Regions from separate parts of the Agrococcus sp. GW821-FHT14H11 genome, predicted to be linked through region 2. Evidence: predicted binding sites of a transcription regulator. Region 2 holds the regulator's gene; the other holds the start of a gene.

Region 1 (5,283 bases), on a different contig from region 2:
TGCACGGCTCGGTCGTCTCCGGCGCCTTCGTGCCCGGCGCGGCGCCGCCCGTGCCCAACCCCGCGGCCGGCATGGCCGGGGGAGCGCGGGTGATGCCGCCCGGCCTCGTGCCGGCGGTCGCCGACTCGATGCCGCCGCGGCTCGTGCCGCAGCAGTGGGGGCCGCAGCCCGGGCCGTACGGGATGGTCTACGGCGGGGCGCCCTACGGCACGCCTCCCACCGGGCCGCAGCAGGGCACCTTCGCCGTGGCATCCGCCGCGTACGCGGGCCAGCAGGGTCAGCCCGGGCCCTACGGCGCGGCGCCCTACCCGACCGGCTCCTACTCGCCAGGGCCCTACGGCGCCGGGCACTACCCGCCCGCGCCGATCTTCATCGTGCCCCCGCGCATCCGCTGGACGACCCCGCAGCGCCGCGCGGCGATCCTCGGCTCGTGGGCGGGCCAGACGGTCATGGCGCTCGCGACGCACTTCCTCACCGCGTTCGTGCTCATCGTCGGGTTCGCGTTCCTGCTGCACATCTCGGGCGAGCCGGTCGACGAGTTCGAGGCCGACTCGTGGACGGCGATCGTCTCGCGCTGGTCGATGCCCGACCGGGTGTGGGCGACCGCGCTCATCGGCCTGCTGCTCGGCGGCGTCGGGCTCGCGCTCGGCTGGCTGCTGAGCGCCCTCTGGGCGCGCTCGGCGGGACTCGCGAAGCCGCACCGCTCCGCGTGGCTCGCGTGGCTGTGCACGACCGCGGCGACCGGCTTCGTCGGCATCATGCTGTGGCCGCTCGTGCTGTTCGGCGGCATGATCTCGGTGATCGCGAGCTCGTCGTCGTCGCTCACGATCGGGTCGATGTGGTCGATGCTGTTCTGGGCGATGGCGCTCGCGGTGGTGCTGACGGGGCTCGTCGGGCTGCTGTTCGGCTGGCTGTTCCTCTCGACCGCGAGGCCGCGGGTCGACCTCGTGGGCCTCATGGCCGAGGAGGAGGCGCGGCAGCGGGCCGCCGACGAGGCCGAGCTCACGGCCGTGCGGCTGCGCGGGGAGCCCGCGTGAGCCCACGCCCGCGCACGGCGGCGCGGCCGGATCCGCTGCGCCCCGAGCAGCGCGCCGCGGTGCGCGCGGCCGGCGCGACCGGCCTCGCGCTCGTCGCCACGGGAGCGGGCCTCGCGTGGGGGCTGCTCGTCGTCGCACTCGTGCTCGCGGTGCTGCGCGCGGCGGTCATCGACCTGTTCGACGACCGCGAGTGGGGCATGGCGGTCGTGCGCTGGATCGAGGGGCTCGACGCGTCGTGGCTCGTGCCGATCGTGCTCGCGCTCGTGCTGCTCGCGGTCGGCCTCGTCGCGCTCGGCGCCTGGTGGAGCACGCGGCGGATGCGCCGGGCCGGCGTCGTCGGCGCGGCCGCGGTCACGCTGCGGGGCGCGGCCCTCGGCACCGGCCTGCAGGCGGTGCTGTCGACGCTGTCGAGCTGGCTGCTCGGGCTGCTCGTGCTCCTCACCGGCGTGGTCGGCGCCTGGATCGTCGCGGCGCTCTGGGTGGTGGCCGGGGCGGCGCTGTCGGCGCTCATCGGCTGGCTCGCCGGGCCGCGCACGTGGCTCGCGATCGCGCGGCGCGAGGCGCGGCGGGCGACCGCGACCGCGGCGGTGCCGGGCGGATCCGAGCGGCGCGTGCTGCCGCCGGGGTGATCCGGACGGGACCCCCCCAGCGGCGGGGATGCTCCGGACATGACGCGGCGCCCCCGTCCGCAGACGAGGGCGCCGCATCCGTCGCGTCAGGAGCGCGTCACGGCCGAGTCAGGACTCGGTGCTGGAGCCCGCGGCCGCCGGCGCCTGGCTCGACGGTGCCTGGTTCTCGCCCGAGCCGCCCGCGCTGATCTGCGACTGGCGGTCGCGCTGCTCCACCGTGATCTTGCGCGGCTTGGCGCGCTCGGCGACCGGGATCGTGAGCATCAGCACGCCGTGCTCGTACGACGCCTCGATCCTCTCGAGGTCGACGTCGCTGCCGAGGCCCAGCTGTCGCATGTAGCGGCCGGCGGGCCGCTCCTGCGCGAGCCACTGCGCGCCGTCGGCGGAGCCGATCGTGCGCTCGGCCTGGATCGTCAGGGTGTTCGCATCGACGTCGAGGTCGATCGAGCCCGGGTCGACGCCCGGCAGGTCGACGTTGACGATGTAGTGGTCTCCCGCGCGGTAGAGATCCATCGGCATCCAGCTCGACGAGCGCTCGGTGCCTCCGCTCGTCAGCAGGCGGGCGGCCATGCGGTCCATCTCGCGGAAGGGATCGAAGGTCAGTGCCATGACAACCACCTCCTCAGCTTCGGGCCGTCGCCCCCATGCGACGGTCCCCGGTGTCTGTGGCAGCCCCTCGGAGCGTGCCCCGCGGAGCGCCTCGATTTTAGCACTCTCGGTGGGAGAGTGCCAGATCGCGCAGACCGCTCCCACCCTTGCGCGCGGGCGCCTCGCCGCCCATGCTCGATACCGTCGCCGCGCTCGGGCACGGGTGCGGCACCGAGGCGAGGGGGCCGAGCATGCGACTGGTCGCGCACGAGTTCATGACGCTCGACGGCGTCATGCAGGGCCCCGGCGGCGCCGAGGAGGACACCGCGGGCGGCTTCCGGTGGGGCGGATGGGTCGCACCGGCGTTCGACGAGACCGTCAGCTCGGTCGTCACCGGCTGGTTCGAGCGCACCGACGAGCTGCTGTTCGGCCGCACGACCTACGACATGATGGCCGCCTACTGGCCGCTCGTGACCGACCCCGCCGACCCGGTCGCGCAGCGGCTCAACACCGCGCCGAAGCACGTCGTCTCGACGACGCTGCGCCTCGAGGACGCCCCGTGGGAGCGCACGGCGTCGGTCATCGCCGCCGACGTGCCGCAGCGCATCCGCGATCTCAAGGCGCTCGGCGACGGCGAGCTGCAGGTGCACGGCTCGTGGCAGCTGCTGCAGACGCTGCTCGACGAGGGGCTGCTCGACGAGCTGCGCCTCATCGTCTTCCCGGTGGTCGTCGGGCGAGGCAAGCGGCTCTTCGACGACGTGCAGCGGCCGTCGGGCTTCGAGGTGGCGGATTCCCGGGTCGCGCCGAGCGGCGCGGTGGCGATGACGCTCACGCCGGCGCCGTTCCGCACCGCGACCTACGAGGTGGTCGACGGCAAGGAGGTCATGGTCGAGGAGTAGCCGTCGTCGGCCGTCGGGGTCGGTGCCGCCCGCGTCAGTCGCCGCGCGCGGCCCGCGCGAGCAGGCGCCCGGCCGAGCGCACGCGCACGGGCCGGCAGCCCGCATCCGTCAGCCCCTTGACGATCGCCGGCTCGCGGCTCGCGAGGATGAGTCCGCGCTTGACGAGGAACGCGGGGCTCTTGCGGCGCTCGCGGAGGTCGCGCGCGAAGCGCAGGCCCATCGTCACCCAGCGCGAGCGGCGCACGCAGATCGCGTCGGCGAGGATGCCGCGGCGCTCGGCCTCGGCGACGACCTCGGCGACGAAGATGCCCTCGGCCACGAAGAGCGAGGCGCCCTCGAGCGCCACCTCGTGCACGCCGGCGGATGCGCTGCGGGAGATGTCGTAGACGGGCGCGGCCGTGCGGCCGGTGCGGGCGAGCTCCTCGAGCGCGGCGAGCGCGCGGTCGCGGTGCCATGAGTCCGGGTGGTCCCAGTCGACCTCGCCGGTCTCGAGCCGCGGGAGCTCGGGGTCGTCGCCCTCGCGGTAGTAGTCGTCGAGCCGCAGCAGCGGCAGCCCCGAGCGCTCGGCGATGCGCGACTTGCCGGAGCCGGAGGCCCCGCCGATGAGCACGACGCGCGCGAGGGGCTCGGCGTCGGCGGGCATGGGCTCCATCTTCCCACGACGCGGCGCGCGCTGCCGCCGCTCGCGCCCGTGCACGTGCACGTGCACGTGCACGTGCACGCGCAACCGGGCCCGACCGCGGTCGCGCACAACGCAAGCCCGCCCGGCGGCTTCGGCGGCGATCAGGGCGACCGCCCCGCACGCGCCGCGGAGATCGCGTTGTGCGGAGCGAGGAGCGCAGAGCGCGGAGGGCGGGGGAAGCGCGGCGAGGCGGCGAGGGGCGCGGCGTTCAGCCGCGCGTCAGTCGCCGGCGGCCATGCTCGACGCATGCGGGTGCTCCTGGTCGACGATGAGGCGCGGCTCGCCGACGGCATCCGGCGCGGCCTCCTCGCCGAGGGCATGACCGTCGACGTCGCCCACGACGGGGTCGACGGGCTGTGGCGGGTGCGCGAGTTCGCCTACGACGTCGTGCTGCTCGACGTGATGATGCCCGGCATGAGCGGCTACCGCGTCTGCCAGACGATGCGCGCGGAGGGCATCTGGACGCCCGTGCTCTTCCTCACTGCGAAGGACGGCGAGTGGGACGAGGTCGAGGGGCTCGACACCGGCGGCGACGACTGGCTGACGAAGCCCTTCTCGTTCCCCGTGCTCGTCGCGCGCATCCGCGCACTCGAGCGCCGCGGCGGCCGCGAGCGGCCGGTGGTGCTCGAGGCGGGCGACCTGCGGCTCGACCCCGCGGCCCGCACGGTGGACCGGGGCGATGAGCGGCTCGACCTCAGCGCCCGCGAGCTGTCGGTGCTCGAGCTGCTCATGCGGCGGCGCGGCGAGGTGGTGACGAAGCGGCAGCTCCTCGACGACGTCTGGTCGGAGGACTTCGACGGCGACCCGAACATCGTCGAGGTCTACGTGGGCCGCCTGCGCCGCAAGGTCGACCGGCCGTTCGGGCGCGAGGCGATCGAGACGGTGCGCGGCGCGGGCTACCGGCTGGCGGCCGACGGTGGCTGAGCGGGCGGCGCCCGAGCCGCGCCCGCGCCGGCACGCGTCGATCCGGCTGCGGATCACCGCCGCGGCGGTGGCGGTGGTCGCGGTCGCGCTCGGCCTCGGCGCGACTGCGCTCGTCTGGACGCTCGAGCGCATGCTGCAGGCGTCGGTCGGCGAGCAGCTCGCCGACGAGCTCGATGCGCTCGCGCAGGGCGTCGACGAGGGCACCATCCAGACCGCCGCGCTCGTGCAGCGCGACGACGACGTGCTCGTCGCGCTGCGGTCGACCTCGGGGGTCGTCGTCAACGCCGACGCGGCCGCCGAGCTGCCGGTGCCTACGGGGCGCGAGCCGCTCACCGCGACGGTGGAGGGCGAGCGCTACGTCGTCGTGGCGGCGGATGCGGCCGGCGGCGCGATCGTCGTCGCGCGCTCCCTCGCGACCATCGACGACGCGGTGCGCTCCTCGACCGCCCTGCTCGCCGTCGCCGTGCCGCTCGCCGTCATCCTGGTCGCGACCGTGGTCTGGATCGTGGTCGACCGCGCGCTCT
Region 2 (5,283 bases):
CTCGGTCTGGCTGAGGTTCGCGCCCTGGCGCACGAGGTCGACGAGCTCCTGCACGAGCCGCGTCGCGACCTGCACGTCGTCCTCCGGCCCCTCGAGCGTGACGAGGTTGCCGCGCACCGCGACCCGCACGTCGGGGTGCTCGCGCTCGAGGCGCGTGAGCAGCCGGTCCTGCGGCCCGAGCAGCCGCACCATCTCGATGCCGTCGATCTCGATCGACTGGGAAGCGTCAGGCAAGCGAGCCCTCTTCGAGCGAGCCGGCGAGCACGTGCGCGTGCGCGTGGAAGACCGTCTGGCCCGCCAGCTCGCCGGTGTTGAACACGAGCCGGAAGTCGCCGTCGGCGCGCTCCCGGGCGATGGCCTGCGCCATCTGCACCATCTCGGCGAGTAGCTCCGGGTCGCCGGCGGCGAGCTCGACGACGTCGCGGTAGCGCGCCGTCTTCGGCACCACCAGCACGTGCATCGGCGCCTGCGGGTGGATGTCGCTGAAGGCGATGATGCGGTCGTTCTCGAGCACGATCTCCGCCGGGATCTCGCGCGCGACGATCTTCTCGAACACGGTCTGCTCAGCCATGGGCCCAGCCTACCCGCGGCCCGCTCACCAGCGGCCGAGTCGCATCGACAGCGCCGCGATGCCCGCGAGGCCCGCCGTCGAGGTGCGGAGCACGTGGTCGCCCATCCGCGCCCGCACGGCACCGGCCGCATCGAGCCGCTCGAGCTCGGCCGGGTCGATGCCGCCCTCGGGGCCCACGATGAGCAGCACGTCGCGGTCGACCGGCACGTCGGCGATCGAGCCGGGCGCGGCCGGATCGAGCACGACGAGCCGCCAGTCGCCGGCGAGCGCGGCGAGGCCCTCCGTGTCGACGACGCCCTCCACCTCCGGCAGCCGCGCACGGATCGCCTGCTTCCCCGCCTCGCGCACCACCCGGCGCCAGCGCTCGAGCGCCTTGTCGCCGCGCTCGCCCCGCCACTGCACGACGCTGCGCCGCGCCTGCCAGGGCACGATCGCGTCGACGCCGAGCTCGGTCGAGGCCTGCACCGCGAGCTCGGCGCGGTCGCCCTTCGCGAGCGCCTGCGCGAGGCCGATGCGCGGGCGCGGCGCCGCGACCTCCTCGACCCGGTGCAGCACGACGTCGACCGCGCGCGGCTCGGCGCGCTCGATGACGCCCTCCGCGAGCACACCCCGGCCGTCGCTCACGAGCACCCGCTCGCCGCGGCGCATCCGGGAGACGACCGCGGCGTGGTGGGCCTCCTCGCCGGTGAGCGTGACGACGTCGCCCGCCGCGCTCCCGGCGAGCGCGTCGTGCCAGTAGCAGTGGGCCATCAGAGGCGCAGGCGGTCGCGCATCTTCGCGAACAGGCCCTGCTTGAACGCGGCCAGGTGCGGCGCGGGCGCCTTCGTGCGCTCCCGCAGCTCGCGCAGCAGCTCCTCGGTGCGGCGATCGATGCGCGACGGCGTCACGACCTGCACGCCGAGCTTCAGGTCGCCCCGGCCGGCGCCGCGCAGCCGCGTCACGCCGCGGTCGTCGATCGTGATGACGTCGCCCGACTGCGTGCCGGCGCGCACCTCGACGTCGACCGGCCCGTCGATGCCCTCCACCGTCGCGCGCGCCCCGAGTGCCGCATCCGGCATCGACACCTCGAGGGTGCCGAGCAGGTCGTCGCCCGCGCGGCTGAAGACGTCGTGGTGCCGCACGTTGACCTCGAGGTACAGCGTGCCCGCGGGGCCGCCGGCCTCGCCGACCTCGCCCTGCCCGGGGAGCTGGATGCGCAGGCCCGTGTCGACGCCCGCGGGGATGTCGACCGGGATCGTGCGCTCGGCGCGCACGCGGCCATGGCCGGCGCATGTGGGGCACGGCTGCGGGATCACGCTGCCGAAGCCCTGGCAGACCGCGCACGGCTGGGTGGTGACGACGTTGCCGAGCAGCGAGCGCACCTGGCGCTGCACGTGGCCGGAGCCGCCGCACATCGTGCAGCGCTCCTCGCTCGTGCCCGGTGCGGTGCACGCGCCGTCGCACGTCTCGCAGAGCACGGCGGTCTGCACGCGCAGCTCGCGGTGCACGCCGAAGACGACGTCGGCGAGCTCGAGGTCGACGCGCAGCAGGCTGTCCTGCCCCGGCTGCCGGCGCGAGCGCGGCCCGGCCGAGCGGCCGCCGCCGAAGAACTGCTCGAAGATGTCGCCGAAGCCGAAGGCGCCGCCGCCGAGGCTCGGCCCCCGGTCGTACTCGGCGCGCGACTGCGGGTCGCCCAGCACGTCGTACGCGTGCGTGACGTCCTTGAACCGCTCGGCCGCGTCAGCGCTCGGGTTGACGTCCGGGTGCAGCTCGCGCGCGAGCCGCCGGTACGCCTTCTTGATCTCGTCCTGGCCGGCGTCGCGTGCGACGCCGAGCGTCTCGTAGTGGTCGGTCACTCAGTCCTCGCTCAGCAGCCGCGTCAGGTAGCGCGCAACTGCGCGCACCGCGGCCATGTTCCCTGCGTAGTCCATCCTGGTCGGGCCCAGCACGCCCACGTGCCCCTCGCTGTCGTCGGCGCTGTAGGTCGAGGCGACGACGGACGCCTCCCCCAGCGGTCCCGCGAGCTCGCGCCCGATGCGGGTCGCGACCTCGCCCTCGGCGCCCATCTCGTGGAACAGGCGCAGGAGCGTCACCTGCTCCTCGATCGCGTCGAGCACCGGGGTCACGGTGCCCTGGAAGTCGCGCTCCTCGCGCACGAGGTTCGAGGCGCCCGCGATCACGATGCGGTCGCCGCCCGCCGCCTGCAGCATCTCGGTCAGCGTCTGCGCGACCGCGGCGGTCGCGCGGGCGATGGATGCGGGGGCGGATGCGGCAGCGCCGGCGAGGCGGGACGCGGCCTCCTTGGGCGGCAGCTCGGCGAGCGTCTCGGTGAACGCCCGCCCGAGCGCCGTGGCCTGCTCGGGCTCGATCGCCTGCTGCGCGTCGAGCAGGCGCTGCTCGACGCGGCCGGAGTCGAGGATGAGCACGGCGAGCAGCCGCGTCTCGGCGATCGCCACCAGCTCGACCCGGCGCACGGCCGCGGGCCGGCGGAGCGGCACCTGCACGAGCGCGACCTGGTTCGTCAGCTGCGAGAGGAGGCGCGCGGTGCGCGCGAGCACGTCGTCGCGGTCGACCGACTCGTCGAGGAAGCGGTGGATCGCGGCGCGCTGCGCCGCCGTGAGCGGCTGCATGCGCTGCAGCCGGTCGACGAAGACGCGGTAGCCCTTGTCGGTCGGCACCCGGCCGGAGGAGGTGTGCGGGGCGACGATCAGCTCCTCCTCCTCGAGGAGCGCCATGTCGTTGCGGATCGTGGCCGCCGAGACGCCGAAGGTGTGCCGCTCGACGATCGACTTCGAGCCCACGGGCTCCCGCAGCGCCACGTAGTCCTGCACGATCGCGCGCAGCACCTCGAGGCCGCGATCCGAGACCATGCCGCGCTCCCCTCGTCGTCCGGGCGACCGCCCGTCGTCCCTGCCGCGGCGGCGCTCGCCCGCGCGCTGGCACTCCCGTCTGCTGACTGCCAATCCTACCGCCTCGCGCCGAGGGGCCGGTCGCGGCGGTTCGGATGCCATCCCCAGCCACCCGGGCGCACAATGTGCACAGCGGGACGCCCCAGCGTGCCGTCCGAACTGACACGAGAGGCACGTCATGTCCGATCCCAACGCTCCGCGCCGCGAGGGGCAGCACGATCCCGCGGACCAGCCCGCCGAGGGCTTCTCCGTGACGGACGAGCAGCACGCGGCCCCCAGCGCGCCCGCCGCGCCCGGCACGCCCGGCGTCGGCCAGCCCGCCCAGTCCTTCACCGCGCCGGCGGCCGACCAGGCCCCCGGCCAGCCCGCCTTCAGCGGGACGCCCGACGACGAGCCCGCGGTCGGCCAGGACTGGCAGCACGGCCAGCACCAGCCGGAGGGCAGCCACCTCGGCCAGCCGTCCGCGCCGCAGGCGCCGCCCGCGTGGGGGCAGCCGGGCCAGGGTGCGTCGGCCCCGCAGCAGCCGGGCGGCTACGGCCAGCAGGGCGGCGCGCAGCAGCCGTTCGCCCAGCCCGGCAGCGCACCGGTCTACGGCGCTCCCGGCCAGCAGGGCGCGGGCTACGGTCAGCCCCAGCAGGGGCAGCCGCAGTACGGCGCGCCCGGCCAGCCGCAGTACGCGACCTCCGCGCCGATGTCGCCCGTCGACGAGAAGAACGCCGGGATGTGGGGGCACCTGTCGGGGCTCTCGACCATCGTCACCGGCGGCTTCGGCGGCTGGATCGGCCCGCTCATCGTCTACATGATCTACAAGGACCGCAGCGCCTTCGCGAAGCAGGAGTCGAAGGAGGCGCTGAACTTCGGCATCTTCATGACGATCCTCGCGATCGCCATCCTGGTGCTGGGCTCGGTGCTCGCCATCGTGACGTTCGGACTTGGTGCGATCGTCCCGATGCTCTACTGGGTGCCGGCGCTGCTGCAGGTGATCTTCTCGATCATCGGCGCGATGCGCGTCAACGGCGGCGGCTCGTACCGCTACCCGTTCAACTGGCGGATGGTGAAGTAGGCCCGCTCAGGGCAGCAGCCGGCGCACCACGGCGTCGGCCAGGAGCCGCCCTCGCAGCGTCGGGACCACCCGGCCGGCGAGGGCGGCTCTGCCGTCCACGAGCTCCTCGGCGACGAGCCCCGCGACCGCGCGCCTGCCCTCGTCGTCGAGCAGCGCGATCGGGAGCCCCTCGGCGATGCGCGACTCGAGCAGCACCCGCTCGACGCGCCGCGTCTCGTCGTCGAGCACCTCGCGCGCGAGCGCCGGCGATGCGCCGGCCAGCAGCCGGTCGCGGTACGCCGCCGGGTGCTTGACGTTCCACCACCGCACGCCGCCGACGTGGCTGTGCGCTCCGGGGCCGAAGCCCCACCAGTCGTGCCCGCGCCAGTAGGCGAGGTTGTGCCGGGCGACGCGGTCGCCGCGGGCCCAGTTTGAGACCTCGTACCAGGTGTATCCCGCTGCGCCGAGCGTCGCATCCGCCGCCTCGTACATCGCCGCCTGCGCGTCGTCGTCGGGCGCGACGAGCTCGCCGCGCCGGATGCGGCGGGCGAGCGCCGTGCCCTCCTCGACGATGAGCGCGTACGCCGAGACGTGGTCGGGGCCCATCGCGACCGCCGCGTCGAGCGAGCGCTGCCAGTCGTCCTGCGACTCGCCGGGTGCGCCGTAGATGAGGTCGAGGCTCACCTCGAGCCCCGCGTCGCGCGCCCACGCGACCACCTGCGGCACGCGCGCCGGGTCGTGCGTGCGGTCCAGCGCCGCGAGCACGTGCGGCACCGCCGACT

What was found. The regulator HrcA, encoded in region 2, represses chaperone genes, less so after heat shock. The targets are predictions, from matches to a motif close to TTNGCACTCGNNNNNNNCGAGTGCNAA.
Region 1: the regulator HrcA is predicted to act here: its motif matches at 2,373-2,399, upstream of AC1RNL_RS02650 (Hsp20/alpha crystallin family protein).

Annotation. Positions count from the first base shown of each region.
Region 1 is NZ_JBXAPA010000002.1:110,906-116,188, forward strand. It holds gene AC1RNL_RS02640 (hypothetical protein) at 1-1,037, shown strand, start outside; gene AC1RNL_RS02645 (hypothetical protein) at 1,034-1,666, shown strand; gene AC1RNL_RS02650 (Hsp20/alpha crystallin family protein) at 1,775-2,275, opposite strand; gene AC1RNL_RS02655 (dihydrofolate reductase family protein) at 2,506-3,153, shown strand; gene AC1RNL_RS02660 (uridine kinase family protein) at 3,188-3,904, opposite strand; gene AC1RNL_RS02665 (response regulator transcription factor) at 4,082-4,759, shown strand; gene AC1RNL_RS02670 (sensor histidine kinase) at 4,752-5,283, shown strand, end outside.
Region 2 is NZ_JBXAPA010000003.1:28,317-33,599, reverse strand. It holds gene AC1RNL_RS04085 (PhoH family protein) at 1-192, opposite strand, end outside; gene AC1RNL_RS04080 (histidine triad nucleotide-binding protein) at 227-571, opposite strand; gene AC1RNL_RS04075 (16S rRNA (uracil(1498)-N(3))-methyltransferase) at 596-1,321, opposite strand; gene AC1RNL_RS04070 (DnaJ C-terminal domain-containing protein) at 1,321-2,406, opposite strand; gene hrcA (heat-inducible transcriptional repressor HrcA) at 2,407-3,420, opposite strand; gene AC1RNL_RS04060 (DUF4870 domain-containing protein) at 3,638-4,522, shown strand; gene hemW (radical SAM family heme chaperone HemW) at 4,529-5,283, opposite strand, start outside.